3 regions of the Enterococcus avium genome follow, and region 1 is predicted to be linked to each of the others. Evidence: predicted binding sites of a transcription regulator. Region 1 holds the regulator's gene; each other region holds the start of a gene.

Evidence for each region. The regulator CtsR, encoded in region 1, represses protease genes until heat stress. The targets are predictions, from matches to a motif close to TTGGTCAAAAAAGGTCAAANA.
Region 2: a site for CtsR is predicted at 2,423-2,443, ahead of AUF14_RS02780 (ATP-dependent Clp protease ATP-binding subunit). Genes of this name have one in related genera too.
Region 3: a site for CtsR is predicted at 3,355-3,375, ahead of clpP (ATP-dependent Clp endopeptidase proteolytic subunit ClpP). Genes of this name have one in related genera too.

Annotation. Positions count from the first base shown of each region.
Region 1 is NZ_NBSL01000002.1:2,662,662-2,668,736, forward strand. It holds rRNA gene AUF14_RS13350 (23S ribosomal RNA) at 1-86, shown strand, start outside; rRNA gene rrf (5S ribosomal RNA) at 160-275, shown strand; tRNA gene AUF14_RS13360 (tRNA-Val) at 284-356, shown strand; tRNA gene AUF14_RS13365 (tRNA-Lys) at 360-432, shown strand; tRNA gene AUF14_RS13370 (tRNA-Leu) at 442-523, shown strand; tRNA gene AUF14_RS13375 (tRNA-Thr) at 542-614, shown strand; tRNA gene AUF14_RS13380 (tRNA-Gly) at 619-690, shown strand; tRNA gene AUF14_RS13385 (tRNA-Leu) at 713-798, shown strand; tRNA gene AUF14_RS13390 (tRNA-Arg) at 811-884, shown strand; tRNA gene AUF14_RS13395 (tRNA-Pro) at 901-974, shown strand; gene AUF14_RS13400 (CtsR family transcriptional regulator) at 1,093-1,560, shown strand; gene AUF14_RS13405 (ATP-dependent Clp protease ATP-binding subunit) at 1,566-4,064, shown strand; gene AUF14_RS13410 (peptidase U32 family protein) at 4,168-5,082, shown strand; gene AUF14_RS13415 (peptidase U32 family protein) at 5,096-6,075, shown strand, end outside.
Region 2 is NZ_NBSL01000002.1:548,240-554,314, forward strand. It holds gene AUF14_RS02780 (ATP-dependent Clp protease ATP-binding subunit) at 121-2,340, opposite strand; gene AUF14_RS02785 (phosphocarrier protein HPr) at 2,781-3,047, shown strand; gene ptsP (phosphoenolpyruvate--protein phosphotransferase) at 3,047-4,774, shown strand; gene AUF14_RS02795 (glycosyltransferase) at 5,024-6,067, shown strand.
Region 3 is NZ_NBSL01000002.1:1,583,943-1,590,017, forward strand. It holds gene hflX (GTPase HflX) at 1-799, opposite strand, end outside; gene miaA (tRNA (adenosine(37)-N6)-dimethylallyltransferase MiaA) at 888-1,826, opposite strand; gene AUF14_RS08090 (glycerophosphodiester phosphodiesterase) at 1,823-2,557, opposite strand; gene AUF14_RS08095 (hypothetical protein) at 2,637-3,152, opposite strand; gene clpP (ATP-dependent Clp endopeptidase proteolytic subunit ClpP) at 3,461-4,054, shown strand; gene AUF14_RS08105 (lactate utilization protein) at 4,130-4,771, opposite strand; gene AUF14_RS08110 (DUF3788 domain-containing protein) at 4,856-5,317, opposite strand; gene AUF14_RS08115 (DNA/RNA non-specific endonuclease) at 5,445-6,075, opposite strand, start outside.

The DNA of each region.
Region 1 (6,075 bases):
GAGAGAAGATCAGGTAGATAGGTCAGGAGTGGAAGTGCAGTGATGTACGGAGCGGACTGATACTAATCGATCGAGGACTTAACCAAAAATTGATTCACGGTTGTTAGAATGTTTCTGATCCAGTTTTGAGTGAACGACGTTTACTCAATTAAATACTAGTGTGGTGGCGATAGCGAGAAGGATACACCTGTTCCCATGTCGAACACAGAAGTTAAGCTTCTTAGCGCCGATTGTAGTGAGGGGTTGCCCCTTGTGAGATTAGGACGTCGCCACGCGAACTCATGGAGGTTTAGCTCAGCTGGGAGAGCATCTGCCTTACAAGCAGAGGGTCAGCGGTTCGATCCCGTTAACCTCCATTTGAGCCGTTAGCTCAGTTGGTAGAGCATCTGACTTTTAATCAGAGGGTCACTGGTTCGAGCCCAGTACGGCTCATAAGTATATGCGGGTGTGGCGGAATTGGCAGACGCACTAGATTTAGGATCTAGCGCCTTACGGCGTGGGGGTTCAAGTCCCTTCACCCGCATTTTATTTTTTTGTAGTTGCCGGCTTAGCTCAGTTGGTAGAGCATCTGATTTGTAATCAGAGGGTCGAGGGTTCAAGTCCTTTAGCCGGCATCGTGCGGAAATAGCTCAGTGGTAGAGCACCACCTTGCCAAGGTGGGGGTCGCGGGTTCGAACCCCGTTTTCCGCTTTCCTGAAGACCAGGGAAGAACGCCGGGGTGGCGGAACTGGCAGACGCACAGGACTTAAAATCCTGCGGTGAGTGATCACCGTACCGGTTCGATTCCGGTCCTCGGCATAATATGAACATGCGCCCATAGCTCAACTGGATAGAGTGTTTGACTACGGATCAAAAGGTTAGGGGTTCGACTCCTCTTGGGCGCGTAGTTTTTTTGTTTATCGGGAAGTAGCTCAGCTTGGTAGAGCACTTGGTTTGGGACCAAGGGGTCGCAGGTTCGAATCCTGTCTTCCCGATCAAAAAGAAGGTGAATGCCTTCTTTTTTTTTATCCTAATTTAAAGAAAGGCGTTCTTCTTTATTTCATGCTCTAAATTCGCTATAATTATGGTCAGGAATAGTCAATAGGAGGCGATATTATGAGCAGAAATACCTCTGATTTGATCGAGTCTTACTTGAAAGATATTTTGGAGAATAGTGAAATCATCGAGATCCGCAGAGCAGAGATGGCGCAGTTGTTTAATTGCGTGCCTTCTCAGATAAATTATGTAATCAACACGCGTTTTACTTTTCAACGGGGTTATTTAGTTGAAAGTAAGCGAGGTGGCGGTGGTTATATCCGAATAAGTAAAGTTAAGATTTCTGATCAACATTATTTTTTGAAGCAATTAATGGAGTCTTTTGGAAGTGAAATATCTGAAACAAATGCTTTTGGAATTATTCAAAAATTATTTGAAGAAGAAATTATTACTGAAAAAGAAGGTAATTTGATGTTGAGTGCGGTATCGAAGAATGTTCTTGGTATCAGTCAAATTGAAAATAGACTACGTTCAAGAATTCTTCACGGATTTTTAGAACGTTTAAGTTATGAGAAAAAGGAGTGAGGAATATGGATCAGCTGTATACAGAACGCGCAAAAGCCGTGCTGGCTATTGCACAACAAGAAGCTAAATACTTTAAACACCGCTCGGTTGGTTCGGAGCATTTATTACTGGCTTTAGTGATTGAACAACAAGGGATAGCAGGCAAAACACTGCGCCAAATGAATTCAAACGAAAATGATATCCGTGAAGAAATCGAGCATATGACTGGATACGGATCAGTTAAGTCTTATCCTGAAGGCGGTTATCTACCCTATTCTCCTAGAGCAAAGCAAATTTTAATTTTTGCTGATGATGAAGCTAAACGCTTCAATGCAAAATTGGTTGGAACCGAACATGTATTATTAGGGCTATTACGAGATGATGAAATCTTAGCTTCTCATATTTTAGTTAATTTAGGACTTAGTTTGCCTAAGATGCGTCAACTTCTATTAAAGAAGATGGGTGTAAATGAAACAACGAATGGAAATCAAGGAACTGGCAGTAGACGAAAAGCACCAGCGAAACCTGTACAAAGCAATTCACAAGGAACACCAACTTTAGATGGATTGGCTCGGGATTTAACAAAATTAGCACGGGAAAAGCGACTGGATCCAGTGGTAGGTCGAGATAGTGAGGTTCGCCGCGTAGTTCAAATTTTAAGTCGTCGAACTAAAAATAATCCGGTGTTAGTTGGAGAGCCAGGTGTTGGTAAAACAGCAATTGTTGAAGGGCTAGCTCAACGAATTATTTCTGGAGATGTACCAGAAGATATGCGTGGGAAACGTCTGATGATGCTTGATATGGGTGCCTTGGTGGCTGGAACGAAATATCGTGGAGAATTCGAAGATCGCTTGAAAAAAGTAATTGATGAAATTTATCATGATGGCCAAATTATTCTATTTATTGATGAACTGCATACTTTGATTGGTGCCGGTGGTGCTGAAGGGGCAATTGATGCTTCAAATATTTTAAAGCCTGCGTTGGCTCGCGGTGAATTGCAAACAATTGGTGCAACAACGTTAGATGAATATCAAAAGTATATTGAAAAAGATTCTGCTTTGGAGCGCCGTTTTGCTAGAGTGCAAGTGGAAGAACCAACACCGGAGGAAGCGGAAGAGATATTGAAAGGCTTACGTCCTCGTTATGAGGATCATCATGGAGTTGAAATTACTGATGAGGCTCTGCATGCGGCAGTATCTTTATCCGTTCGATATATCAACTCGCGTCAATTACCAGATAAAGCAATTGATTTGATGGATGAATCTTCTGCAAAAGTTCGTTTAGATTCGACTGATGAAGTTTCTGAGCTTACTGAGTTAGAAGACGAAATTCAAGATTTAGTAATAGAAAAAGAAAAGGCGATTCAAAATCAAGACTTTGAATCGGCGGCTCGTTTACGTTTACGGGAAAAACAATTATCTGAAACATTGGAGCAAGCTAAAATTAAAGCTGCTAAGCAAGAAAACGGCTATATTGATCAGGTTACTGACGAAGATGTTGCAGCAGTCGTTTCTCAATGGACAGGTGTGCCGCTACAGCAATTAGAGAAAAAAGAAAGTCAACGACTGTTAGATTTAGAAAAAGTTCTGCATAAACGAGTTGTTGGTCAAGAGGAAGCTGTTAAAGCTATCTCGCGGGCGATTCGTCGAGCGCGCAGTGGATTGAAAGATCCAAATCGTCCGATTGGCTCTTTTATGTTTTTAGGACCAACTGGTGTCGGTAAGACAGAATTGGCGAAGGCACTGGCTGAAGCAATGTTTGGCAGTGAGGAAGCATTGATTCGAGTCGATATGTCTGAATATATGGAGAAATATAGTACGAGTCGTTTAATCGGATCGCCTCCTGGTTACGTAGGATATGAAGAAGGTGGACAATTAACCGAAAAAATTCGTCAGAAACCTTATTCAGTTATTTTGTTAGATGAAGTGGAAAAAGCTCATCCAGATGTTTTCAATATTCTTTTACAAGTCTTAGATGATGGTCATTTAACAGATTCGAAGGGTCGGAAAGTTGATTTCCGTAATACGATCTTAATTATGACTTCTAACATTGGAGCGACGGAAATTCGTGAAGAAAAAAATGTTGGTTTCAATGTGAAGGATATCAGTAAAGATCATGCAATGATGGAAAAACGAATTCTAGAAGAATTGAAAAAGGCTTTCCGTCCAGAATTTCTCAATCGGATTGATGAAACTGTAGTGTTCAAATCATTAGATCAAGAACAAATTCATGAGATTGTAAAAATCATGAGTCGTGCTGTTTTAGATCGTATGAAGGAGCATGAAATCAAAGTGAAGATTACATCGGCAGCTTATGATGTTATTGGAAAAGTTGGATTTGATCCTGAATATGGGGCACGGCCAATTCGTCGGGCATTGCAAAAAGAAATTGAAGACCGCTTAGCTGAGGCACTCTTATCTGGTCAAATTCAGTTGGGAGATACAGTGACTATTGGGGCTAGCAAAGGCAAGATTACATTAACTGTTAAAAATCCAAAAGAAGAAAAAATACCAGAAAAAGTTTAAAAAACTTGGGAATGATGTTTTAACGTCATTCTCTTTTTTTGTCATCAGTTGGAAACTTTTTGTAGCTATGATAGTATGAGAAAGTCTAAAAGGAGGACATACCATGATCGAACTAATTGCGACAGCAGAATCAATGGCGCAAGCTGAAGAATTATTAGCTGTCGGAGTGGATACACTATACATAGGAGAAGAGGATTTTGGATTACGACTGCCCTACTCTTTTTCTCGTGAAGAACAAAAGGCTTTGATTGATTTGGCGCACGCCAATGGGAAAAAAGTGAACGTTGCTATAAATGGTATCATGCATCCTGATAAGATGAAGAAGATACCAGAATATTTAGCCTTTTTGGCAGATGTAAAGCCAGATCACGTAGTTGTTGGTGATACGGGTGTGATTTATTTATTGCAGGAATACGATTTGCCATACATTTATGATGCGGAGACTTTAGTTACCAATGCACGACAAATCAATTTTTGGCAGAAAAAAGGAGCAGTTGGTGCGGTGTTGGCTCGCGAAGTCCCTTTTGAAGAAATGCAGCGTTTGAGTCAACACGTCGAAGTTCCAGTGGAAGTTTTGGTTTATGGTGCTACTTGTATTCATCAATCAAAACGCCCGTTACTAGATAATTATTTCAATTATACGAAACAATCGGAAAGTACTTCTAAGGAACGTGGATTGTTTATTTCGGAACCCAAAAAGGCAGAAACACATTATTCGATTTACGAGGATCAGCATGGCACACATATTTTTGCTGATAATGATTTGAATTTGATTAAGGAATTGTCAGAGCTTAATCAAGCAGGTTATCAAACATGGAAATTAGATGGTTTGTTTACACCTGGAGCGAATTTTGTGGCGATTGCTAAAGTTTTTGCAGAGGCTAAGGCAGCAATAGAAACGAATTCTTGGGATGATGCGATGGTTGACAACGCTCAACAAGAAATTCAAAAATATCATCCTGTTGGTCGAGGAATGGATACAGGTTTTTATCATTTAGACCCAACAGCGATTAAATAGGAGTAATAGCAATATGACAGAAAGAAAATTGAAGCGGCCGGAAGTTTTAGCACCAGCCGGGACATTGGAAAAATTGAAAACCGCCATTCACTACGGTGCAGATGCAGTATATATCGGTGGAGATGCATATGGGTTGCGTTCTCGGGCTGGAAATTTTTCATTTGAAGAGATGGAAGAGGGGGTGGCTTTTGCGAATCAGTATGGAGCTAAGGTTTATGTAGCTGCGAACATGGTGACCCATGAAGGTAATGAAGAAGGAGCCGGAGCGTTCTTCAAGAAGTTGCGTGACATTGGAATCTCGGCTGTGATTATTTCTGATCCTGCTTTGATCGAAATTTGTGCATCAGAAGCCCCTGGGTTAGAGATTCATTTATCAACACAGGCGTCTGCAACTAATGCGGAGACATTGAAATTTTGGCAAAATGAGGGTCTGGAACGAGTTGTGTTGGCCCGGGAAGTCTCAATGGAAGAATTAGCTGAGATACGCCGCAATACGGATATTCAAATTGAAGCATTTATCCATGGAGCAATGTGTATTTCTTATTCGGGCCGTTGTACACTATCCAATCATATGTCAATGCGAGATGCTAATCGTGGTGGTTGCTCTCAATCTTGTCGCTGGAAGTATGAATTATTCGATATGCCTTTCGCTCAAGAACATCGTTCATTAACAGAAAATGGTGATGTTACGGAAGAATTTTCTATGAGTGCCGTAGATATGTCTATGATCGAACATATTCCTGATTTGATTGAAAATGGCGTTGACAGCTTAAAAATCGAGGGTCGGATGAAATCAATTCATTACGTTTCAACTGTATCTAATGTTTACAAAGCAGCCGTTGACAGCTATATGGCTGATCCAGATAATTATGTCTGTAAACAAGAATGGATCGATGAACTGTGGAAAGTAGCTCAACGAGAATTATCGACTGGATTTTATTACCATGTACCGACTGAAAATGAACAATTATTTGGTCCGCGCCGAAAGATTCC
Region 2 (6,075 bases), 2.1 Mb from region 1:
TCCATAATGTAATTATATAAGAAAGATTAAGAAAAAAGAAGGATGTTGCTCACTTTTATTAGAATATTTGAAAAATTTGGTAAAAAGGAAAGGATTCTCGCGATAGAGAATCCTTTCCTTTTAAACTTTATCTTCTTTGGCTAAGCGTTCAGGCTTTGACGTGATCACAATACGATCTTCTTTATCAAGCTTTGCTTTTAGATCGGTAATCGTTGGATGATCTAAATAGAATTCAGCGATTCCGTCCTCGATATTTTCTTGAATCGTCCGACGTAATGGACGAGCCCCCATTGCAGGATCATAGCCAAGATCTACTAATTTTTCTTTGACATTATCTGGTACATCAATATGAAGTTTTTGCGAAGCCAACATTTCGTTGACATCATCTAGCATAAGCGAAACGATTTTCATCAAGTTTTCTTTTGACAGTGAGCTGAACTCGATGATACCGTCAAAACGGTTTAAGAACTCAGGAGCAAAGAAGTCTTTTAGTTGACCCAAAACAGAGCGGGTAGTTCCTTCTCTTGCAGCTCCGAAACCGACATTGGCTTCGATCTTGCCAGTTCCAGCGTTACTAGTCATGATAATAATCGTGTCCTTAAAGCTGACTGTTCGACCTTGAGAATCAGTTAAACGTCCATCATCAAGAATTTGCAAGAACATATGAAGTACATCAGGATGCGCCTTTTCTATTTCATCTAGTAAGATTAAACTGTAGGGATGACGACGAACTTGCTCGGTCAATTGTCCAGCTTCTTCGTATCCAACATAACCTGGAGGAGAACCGATCAATTTAGAGACACTGTGTTTTTCCATATATTCACTCATATCAAAGCGAATCATGGAATCACTAGAGCCAAATAGTTCTTCAGCTAGTTGACGAGCCAGCTCAGTTTTACCAACACCAGTAGGTCCAACAAACAGGAAAGAACCAATTGGACGATTTTTCTTATTCAAACCGACACGATTACGACGAATAGCTTTAGCTACTTTATCGACTGCTTCATCTTGTCCAATAACGTGTTGCTTCAAGTCGACGGCAAGATTCTTCAATTGTGTTTGTTCTTTTTCTTTAAGTTCGCCCACTGGAATGCCAGTCCGTTTTTCAACGATCTGCTCCATGTCCTTTTCAGAGATGACCGGTGTTTCTTCATCCGTCAATTGACGATCTTTCATTTTTTGCAATTTATTGATTTGATCACGGTAGTAAGCGGCTTTTTCAAAATCTTCTTCTTGAGAAGCTTGTGATTTTTGTTGTTCAGCTTCCGCTAATTTCTTGTCAATCGTCTTTGGATCGACGATTTGAATCGTTAAGTTTTTCTTTGAACCTGTTTCATCTAGCAAATCAATGGCTTTATCCGGTAAGAAGCGGTCTTGAATGTAACGATTTGAAAGCTCAGCTGCTGCTTTGATAGCATCATCCGTATATTTTACATGATGATAATCTTCATAGCGTGGTTGTAAACCCTTCAAAATTTCGATCGTTTCTTGAACAGATGGTTCTTCCACTCGAACAGGTTGCATCCGACGTTCTAGCGCCGCATCTTTTTCAATGATTCGGTATTCGTTTAACGTGGTGGCGCCAACCATCTGCAATTCGCCACGAGCTAAAGCAGGTTTTAAGATATTACCAGCATCCATGTTGCCATCTCCGGCGGCACCCGCACCAACAATTTCATGTACTTCATCGATGAAGAGGATAATATTTTCAGCTTGACGTATTTCTTCGATCAATTTCTGCATCCGTTCTTCAAATTGGCCACGGATTCCAGTACCTTGAACAAGCGAAGCAACATCCAAACGGATAACATCCTTGTCCATTAATTTCTGTGGTACATCGCCGTCAACGATTTTTTGAGCCAATCCTTCAACAACCGCTGTTTTACCAACACCGGGTTCTCCGATAAGAACCGGATTGTTTTTTGTCCGGCGATTTAAAATTTCGATGACGCGTTGAATTTCATCGTCTCGACCAACGACTGGATCGATATTTCCTTCACGAGCCAATCCTGTGATATTAATTCCGTATTCACCTAATAGACCGCCACCATTATTCCGGGGTGGTTGATTGTTAATACCATTTCCGCCACCGAATTGGGTAGGTGGTGTTTGATCCGCAGCTCCTTGACGCTGTTGCATTTGTTGGGACATAGAGCGGAACAAGTCATCTAAACTTCCAAAACCAAAAGGATCATTTCCTGCCATTTGCGGCGCACCTCCAGCTTGATTCTTCAATTTTTGATAGCAATTTTGACAATAATCTAATTGCTTTCGTTGACCATTGACATTTGCATATAAATGAATCGTTGCTTCATTTTCATGACAATTTTGGCAAAGCATTTTTTTCACCCTTTCAACAGTTAATTGTTTCTTCCATTGTACATCGAGTAAGCGAATCTCGTAAAAAGATACGCTGATCAGTTGTTTGACTTTTACTGACCTTAAGAATAATTATAGCGAGAATCTCAATAAATGCAAACAGTTTGTTTCATTTTTTAGCAGACAGAGATATAGAGTGCTAAAATGAATGGACAATTACTTTTTTCGCAAGTCATAGTTGTTATGTAAAAAAGATGAAAACAAGAATAATAAGGGTTTAAACAGTTAATCAAGATATTTTAAGAAAGGGCATACAAATTGAGAGAATAAATCGATTAAAATTGTTGTATCCACCGCAAAAAAATGGTAATCTAAGAAAATGAAGGGCTCAAAAAGATGGATGTTATCATTAAAGCCCTAACATAAAAAAACATTTTTTTTTATAAAGGAGAACGGTCAATATGGAAAAAAAAGATTTTCACGTAGTAGCAGAAACAGGGATTCATGCACGTCCCGCAACTTTATTGGTGCAAGCTGCAAGCAAATTTAACTCTGATATTAACTTAGAGTATAAAGGAAAATCAGTTAACCTTAAATCAATCATGGGAGTTATGTCTCTAGGTGTTGGCCAAGGCTCTGACGTGACTATCTCTGCTGAAGGTGCTGACGAAAAAGAAGCAATGGAAGCAATCGTAGAAACAATGAAGAAAGAAGGATTATCTGAATAATGGTTGAATTACTAAAAGGTATTGCCGCAAGTGACGGAGTTGCCGTTGCGAAAGCTTATCTGCTAGTACAACCGGATTTATCTTTCAAACAAAATAATGTAGAAGACACTGCTGCCGAAGAAAAGCGTTTAGACGACGCTTTGGCGGCTTCTTCTGCTGAATTAGAAAAAATTCGGGATAAAGCAGCGAAAAGCTTAGGTGAAGAAGAAGCACAAGTTTTTGATGCTCATTTAATGGTTCTTTCAGATCCAGAAATGATTGGTCAAATTAAGCAACATATTCAAGATAACAAAGTGAATGCTGAAAGCTCACTTAAAGAAGTAACTGATATGTATATTGGCATGTTCGAGGCAATGGATGATAACGCTTATATGCAAGAACGTGCAGCGGATATTCGCGATGTAACGAAACGTGTTATGGCGCATTTATTAGGAGTATCTTTGCCAGATCCATCAATGATCGACGAAGAAGTTATCGTTGTAGCGCATGACTTGACGCCAAGTGATACTGCTCAACTAGATAAAAATTTTGTTAAAGCCTTTGTTACTGATATTGGCGGACGGACGTCTCACTCAGCAATTATGGCTCGTTCATTAGAAATCCCAGCAATCGTTGGTACGAAAGAAATCACTTCTAAAGTAAAAGAAGGCGATGTATTGGCAGTTAATGGAATCATCGGTGAAACGATCGTTAACCCAACTGAAGAACAAGCGGCTGAATACAAAAAAGCTGGCGAAGCTTACGCAACGCAAAAAGCAGAATGGGAAAAATTAAAGGATGCTGAAACAGTTACAGCTGATGGCAAGCATTTTGAATTAGCAGCAAACATCGGTACACCAAAAGATCTTGAAGGCGTTCATAATAATGGCGCTGAAGCAATTGGTTTGTATCGTACTGAATTCTTATACATGGACTCTTCAGATTTTCCAACAGAAGACGATCAATTTGAAGCTTACAAAGCCGTTTTAGAAGGCATGGGCGACAAACCAGTCGTAGTTCGTACAATGGATATCGGGGGAGACAAAGAATTACCTTACTTGACTTTACCTCACGAAATGAATCCATTCTTGGGTTATCGTGCATTGCGTATTAGTCTATCCGAACTAGGCGATGACATGTTCCGTACACAATTACGTGCATTGTTGCGCGCTTCTGTTCATGGTAACTTACGCATCATGTTCCCAATGGTTGCGACATTAAAAGAATTCCGTGCAGCGAAGAAAATGTTCAACGAAGAAAAAGAAAAATTGGTTAAAGAAGGCGTGGAAGTTTCTGATACGATCCAAGTCGGAATCATGATCGAAATTCCAGCTGCAGCTGTACTAGCTGACAAGTTTGCCAAAGAAGTTGATTTCTTCAGTATCGGAACAAATGACTTAATTCAATACACGATGGCAGCTGACCGTATGAACGAACGCGTTTCTTACCTTTACCAACCATATAACCCATCAATTCTACGCTTAATCAAAAACGTGATTGATGCAGCGCACGCTGAAGGAAAATGGGCTGGTATGTGCGGCGAGATGGCCGGCGATCAAACTGCTGTTCCATTGTTAATGGGTATGGGCTTAGATGAGTTCTCTATGAGTGCTACATCTGTGCTTAGAACTCGTAGCTTGATGAAACGTCTAACAACAACTAAGATGGCTGAATTAGCTGAAAAAGCATTGAAAGAATGCGACACAATGGAAGAAGTTCAAGAATTAGTAGAAGAATATGTAAAATAAAAATGGTTTATTGAACCGTTGCCTTTTAAAGGCAACGGTTTTTTACATATCTTCTTAAAAAAACGAAGCAAACGTTTTCATTGTAAAATCAGACTATAGGTTGAGAAAAAGCTGAAATGCTTATGATATAATTGATTTGTTTTAGAAGGAAGTCAATTTTCGATTTGCTTACTGCTTTAAGAAGTGAATCGAGAAAATAAAGATAATTATGCAAAGAGTCATCATAGTGAAATGTAGAAGGAGGCGCTTATGAAAATATTATTATACTTTGAAGGTCAGAATGTAATTGGTAAATCTGGCATTGGTCGAGCGCTTAGCCACCAAAAAAGAGCGCTAAGCTCCATTGGCATTGATTATACATTGGACCCTAAAGCGACTGATTATGATATTTTACATATTAATACGTATGGACCGAAAAGCTTACGTTTAGTAAAAAAAGCCAAAAGACTCGGTAAAAAAATTGTTTTTCATGCACATTCAACTGAAGAGGATTTTCGAAATTCATTTGTTGGATCGAATCAGCTTGCGCCCTTGTTCAAAAAATGGCTTGTCTCTTTATACCAACAAGCAGATCATTTAATTACGCCGACACCCTATTCAAAAAAATTGTTGCGCAGTTATGGCTTAACTCAGCCGATCTCGGCTATTTCAAATGGGATTGATTTAAAAAAATACTATCCTGACGAACATAAAGAAGCAGCCTTTAGGAAACATTTTAATTTGACGGAAACGCAAAAGGTCATCATTTGTGTGGGACTCTTTTTTGAACGCAAGGGAATTCTAGATTTTGTTAAGATTGCAGAGAAAATGCCTGAATATACATTTATTTGGTTTGGTGATGTACCAATGATTTCGATCCCGGCGAATATTAGACACGTTGTAAAAAAAGCACACCCAAAAAATGTTATTTTCCCTGGCTATATCAATGGAGATTTGATTGAAGGGGCCTATTCGGGAGCTGATTTATTCTTCTTTCCTTCTTATGAAGAAACTGAAGGGATTGTTGTACTAGAAGCCTTAGCTAGTCAGCAGCAGGTCTTATTAAGAAATATTCCTGTCTACGATGGTTGGATGGAGGATCGAAAGAATTGCTATATGGGGGATAACAATCAAGAATTTGAACAATTGATTCATCAATTAGTCAATCATCGTTTACCTAATCTTTCTATGGCTGGTTTTAGAACAGCTCAGGAAAAAAGTATTACGCAAATTGGTGAAGAGTTGAAATCTGTTTATCAAGCGGTTTTGGAGCTGCCGTATGATCATCAGGTCTATGCAAAAGTTACAAAATAGTTTGGAGG
Region 3 (6,075 bases), 1.1 Mb from region 1:
AAGTCGATTGAAAAGCATCAACTAATTGTGTCGGCAAGTCTTGAATAAAGCCAACCGTATCTGTGATCGTAGTCTCCATCCCTTGAGGCAAATGCCAACGCTTCGTTAATGGATCTAAGGTCGCAAACAATTTATCTTCAGAATACGTGTCAGCATTCGTCAACAAGTTTAAAATAGTCGATTTGCCAGCGTTCGTATAGCCGATCAAGCCCATCTGGAAAATACTAGATTGTTGACGTTTTTGGCGACTCCGTTCACGGTGAGCTTCGACTTCTTTTAACTCTTTTTTTATCGCGGTAATACGACGACGAATGTGACGACGATCTGTTTCCAGCTTTGTTTCCCCAGGTCCACGCGTTCCAATCCCGCCGCCAAGACGAGACAAGCTTTGCCCCTGTCCTACTAATCGCGGTAATAAATAGTCTAGCTGAGCCAACTCAACTTGCAGCTTTCCCTCCTTTGAACGAGCCCGCTGAGCGAAAATGTCTAAAATCAGTTGGATACGATCAATTACTGGGACACCTACCTGCGCTTCGATTGTTTGACTTTGCCTAGGAGATAAGGAATGATTAAAAATCACTAATTCAGCTTCATGCGCATCCACCAGTTGCGCCAGTTCTTCCAATTTTCCTTTTCCAATAATCGTTTGCCGATCTACTTTAGGACGCTTTTGAGTTAATGAAAAAACAATTTCACCATGAGCTGTTTTGGTTAGTCCGGCCAACTCATGCATTGATTCTAAATAATTATATTTACTCTCGTCTGTCTCGACGCCGACTAATATGACTCTTTCTGACAAACCGTTTCCTCCTAATTTAGTAATACGATATTTTTCAAAATGAAAAAGTCTTGCTCTGAATGCTTCCTATGAATCAACCCATTATTGCTTATTTCTCATTAGAAATTGGATTGTCTTTTGCCAACCAAGTAGCAATCTCTGTTTTGATCTCATCAATTTTTTCCGGCTGTTGAATCAAGTCATACCAACGAACGGACATACGATTGCGAAACCAGGTCAGTTGGCGCTTAGCATAACGTCTTGAATGCAGCTTTACTTCTTCCAGCGCCGCTTCCAATGAAGAACCGCCCGATAAATAAGGAAAAAATTCCTTATAGCCAATCCCCTGCGCAGCTTGAACAGTTGGATTTTTTGCTAAATTCTTGGCTTCTGCTAACAGCCCCTGTTCTACCATGATATCCACGCGTTGATTGATCCGTTGATACAAAATCGACCGGTCAGTATTTAAACCGATCAGAAAACTATTATAGAGTTCCTTCGGCTGTTCCTTCGGTTCTAAAATAGAATGTCCGGTTAACTCGAAAACCTCTAATGCTCGAATCATTTTCTTACGATTATTGCAGTGGATCTTCTCAGCGGCCAATGGATCGGTTAGCTGTAACTTTTCCCATAAGGCCAGATTTCCATTTTCTTTGGCAAAAGCTTCATACTTCGCGCGAAGGGAATCATCCTCAAGCTCACCTTCATTGCCAAGCTTATAATCCCATAGCAAGGACTGTATATAAAGACCCGTCCCGCCAACAATAATTGGCAATTTTCCACGGTCGCTAATTTCTTGAATCGCTTTTCTGGCGGCCTTTTGAAAATCCGCCGCAGAATAGCTTTCGTCAACATCACGTACATCAATCAAATGATGGGGAATTCCCTCCATCTCTTCAGCTGTAACTTTAGCGGTGCCAATGTCTAATCCGCGATAAACCTGCATAGAATCACCACTGATAATTTCTCCGTTGAATTGCTTTGCTAATTCGATACTTAAACTCGTTTTTCCAACAGCTGTTGGCCCTACAATTGCGATCACTTTCATTGCTTGAACCTGCTTCTCGTTCGAATAGCTTTTTCCGGAAAATCAGTAATGACACCAGCTAAATTGTTTTCAAAACACATCATCAGCGTTTCGTATAAGTTGGGTGTCCAAGGTCGAATCGACTTTTTGAAGTTTTTGACAATCTCCGGATGCTGTTTTACCCAATCAGAACTTGGATGAAGCCCTTCAATAAAATTACTGTCCAAAACAATTTGGTATTTTTCTAAATCATTTTTTTGAATCAAATCATACTGTGCATCTGGTTCATACTCGTGCATAATCCGTAAAGAATCATAATTGAAGCTGGCATACCAATAAGTAAATGGCCATTCCTTGCTAGTCATGACTTGAGAAATTTTTTCCTCAATTCCTGGATAGTGAAATTTATTAGTCTTAATCTCAATGCATAAAAAGCCCCGAAACCGCATTTGTAATAGTAAATTCAATACCTCTTGCAGTGTCGATATTTTAGTCGCTTGATATTTTTTATCAAACCAGCTGCCGGCATCTAATTTCTTGATTTCTTCTAGTGTTAATTCACGAATCAAACCCTTACCATTTGTTGTGCGATCAACGCTCTCATCATGGATAACTACTAATTGCTGGTCTGCCGTTAGATGCACATCCAGCTCTATCCCATCCGCACCTGATCGTACTGCCTCCATGAACGCAGGCAACGTATTCTCTGGATGAGTCCCTGCACTCCCGCGATGAGCGATAATTACTGTCATCTAGTATCACCTCGTCCGTAGTTACAAATTATTATAAAAATAATCTGATTTAAATTTGTTTTATGTTTTATGAAAAACACTATTGCGCTTTGAAATAACTTAAGGGTTGTTTTGTTGAACGAGATAGCTTTTGTCTTTTCTCGTCTAAAATTTCAATCAATTGTTCAGAAAAAGTTTCCATAACGATCCGTCCACCCTTATAAGTGTAGCCGCCGATTTTGACCGTTTCTTCAGGAGATAAAATAACTTTTCGATGCGAAATATTTTTAAAGAATTCCTCAATCAAATAATTTGGTAAATAAAAATTATTTTGTGCGGTAAAAGAATTCAAGTAAATGAAATCGTCTATGGTGATGTAACAATCGTCAAATGAATTAAATGATACATAATCTTGCATCAAAACATTCCGTTTAGATAGAATTTCGTTGATTTTTTTATTCAAGAGATTAATTGTCTCAATTTCTTTGACTTGATGCTCCAGCTCTCTTTCCCGTTTATGGCGTAGATCAATATACTTAAAAACAAAGAAAACAGCAATCCCTGTAATACCTGCTCCAATCAATACGCCGATTAGTCCAATAAATGCGATTTCCACATTTTTTCCCTCCTGTTTCATAATATTAGTGGAATTATTTTTTCAAATAAAACCAGTTCTCAGTCCATATATCTTTCCACCAAAATGTTACTTTCTCGAACTTTGGAAAAGTGAAAATGATATCCGCTTGTCTGCGCTATTAATAGTACCATATTTTCATGTTTCTAGGATAGTTTGAGCCGTTTAAAAAAACGAAGCCTTCTATTTGACCAAAACTGACCAACGTTGTATACTTTCTTTATGTTTTAGCAATCCAACCTCGTTTGTGCTAAACTAATTTACGAATACTATTTTAAGGAGGATTCACTATGAATTTAGTGCCTACAGTCATTGAACAATCATCTCGTGGCGAACGTGCTTACGACATTTATTCCCGTTTATTAAAAGACCGCATCATCATGTTGAGCGGTGAGGTAAACGATGATATGGCGAACACGATTATCGCCCAATTACTTTTCTTGGATGCCCAAGATTCTGAAAAGGATATTTATCTTTACATTAACTCTCCAGGTGGTAGCGTATCTGCTGGCTTAGCCATTTTTGATACCATGAACTTTGTTAAAGCTGACGTTCAAACCATCGTACTTGGTATGGCAGCTTCAATGGGAAGCTTCCTATTGACCGCTGGCGCGAAGGGTAAACGTTTCGCTTTGCCAAATGCTGAAATCATGATTCACCAACCTCTAGGTGGTGCGCAAGGTCAAGCTACTGAAATTGAAATTGCGGCTCGCCATATCTTAAAAACACGCGAACGTTTGAACAACATCTTGGCTGAACGGACTGGACAACCCATCGAAGTCATCGAACGTGACACAGATCGCGACAACTTTATGACTGCCGAAGAAGCCAAAGCTTATGGCTTAATCGATGAAGTAATGGAAAATAGTAGTTCATTAAGCTAGAATATTAAGAAAACAACCGGAGAATGAATTATCCGGTTGTTTTTTTGTTTGCTTCTTCATTTTCATTCCAATCAGCTACAAACCCACATCATCAATAATTAAATAGATGAAAATCCGATCCTTCATCATTGAACGTCGCGTAATTGCGATCGTATTGCAAATATATTCCATTTGTAAACAGTCTCCACATATTCCCTTTTGGATACAAGGTGTCTTTTTCAATCCTAAACGGTGCGCATTTAATGGTGCAGTATTTTTACGTACTATTTCGAGTGTTGTCGCTAAATCTCCATACATTTTTTTCATACTAACAAAAGCGAGGACTTTATCAGGTCCATAAGTAATTGCCGCAACTCGGTTTCCCACACTGTCAACATTCACTAACTCGCCCTCTTCCGTTATTCCATTGATACTCGTTAAGAAATAATCGGACGTTAATGCTTGTTTCATTACTTGCTGTCGTTCTTCTAACGTAGTTGTTTTTTCACGATCAATCATTTTTTGATTTCGACTGTACAGTGCTTCAATAATTCCAGATTGTTCAACTGTGATTGAACCCCCAAAACCGACTGACTTTTTTGGATCAATCAATTCCAAAGCTTGGACTCTAGCTTCTTCTAGATTTTCACAAATAATAGGATGAAAGTTTCTTCGTATTAGTTTTTTGCTAAGCGTCATCGCTGCGACTGCGTATCGTTCTTTCTGGTACTCTTCCATTAGTTTCCTCCTCGAATTTCTTCTTTTCATTTTCTCGGATTTTGAAGGTTAGCGCAATCGCAAACAAAAAGCCTAAGAAAATTCTTAGGCAATTGATGATCGTATTTTTTTCGTTGATGGTGCGCGGAAAGCAGCTAATTCTTTGATATCCGCTAAAATTCTTTCATTCGTTACCTCAAAAGAAATTGATTTGCCAAGCTTACTAGCTTTAGCCTCTTGGTATTTCTCCTTCGTGTAGTCCTCACACATTTGGATCAACACATCTGCGTCATCTAACTCCTTAGCACTAAAGGAAATCATAGCTACAAAAAAACCTTGTTTTGGGTAGACTGTACACAATGATTTTCCGCTCTTTTGAAATTTTATATTCCAGCCCATCCAATATCCATCTCCCATTGAGCATCTGCTATAGGTTTTTTTGGGTTTTATCCGGTAAGTCTGCGTTAAATGATCTAATAAGTCCTGCCAAAGAGGAGTCGCAATAAAATCCTTAATTTGTTGTTCTGTCGGTTCCTGATCGCCATGAAATACCTCGTGCCATTGCATGGTAACACCCGCTTTCTTCCATTTATTGATAGTTACTATAGATTTTACCTAATTTCAGAATCTTACGCTTGTCACACAGTGCTCTTTTTTCAAAAAAGAAGCCATCCAACACGGATAGCTTCCTTTCTTATTCCTTTTGCGAGTATCCATTTTGATAATCAATTTTGATGCCGTCTTGAACATTGTAGATAAAAAGATTGAATGAAATCTGATCGTCTTCAATGCTTTGTGCTTCCATTTGCACACCCCGAGCGACTGATTCCTCCCCCTTAAAGAAGGGGGTCACACGATAACGTACGTGATGATTGGTTTTTCGAATATAGTTGCCAATTTCTTTTTCATGATCATTCATGCCTGGATCGTTCAGTGAAGCCGTTCCAGTCATTAAATTTTTTAGATTATTATTCTCTCCAGAAAACTGATAAGCAATTAAATGCGCCCGATTATACAAAGGCTCATCATTATAAAATTTTTGTCGCCAGCCAGTCGGTTTTACGTATAAACGCTCCCGCTCTTGATGGGGCATTATCTCTTTTCCCAGCATTGCATTTGCAGTACCAACACGATTCAGCTGATCTAAGTCAGAAAATCTAGTCCATGCCCCCTGCTCCAACGAAAGATCTTTTGTAGTAAAATTGGGACGATTGTGATTCAGTTCGATCGTTTGATGTTGCCCGTCATAATCTGGAACCTCTGATAACTGACTGACTGTTACTTCTTTTATTGTGTTGCTCTGCTCATTATCTGGCTTTAGTTGC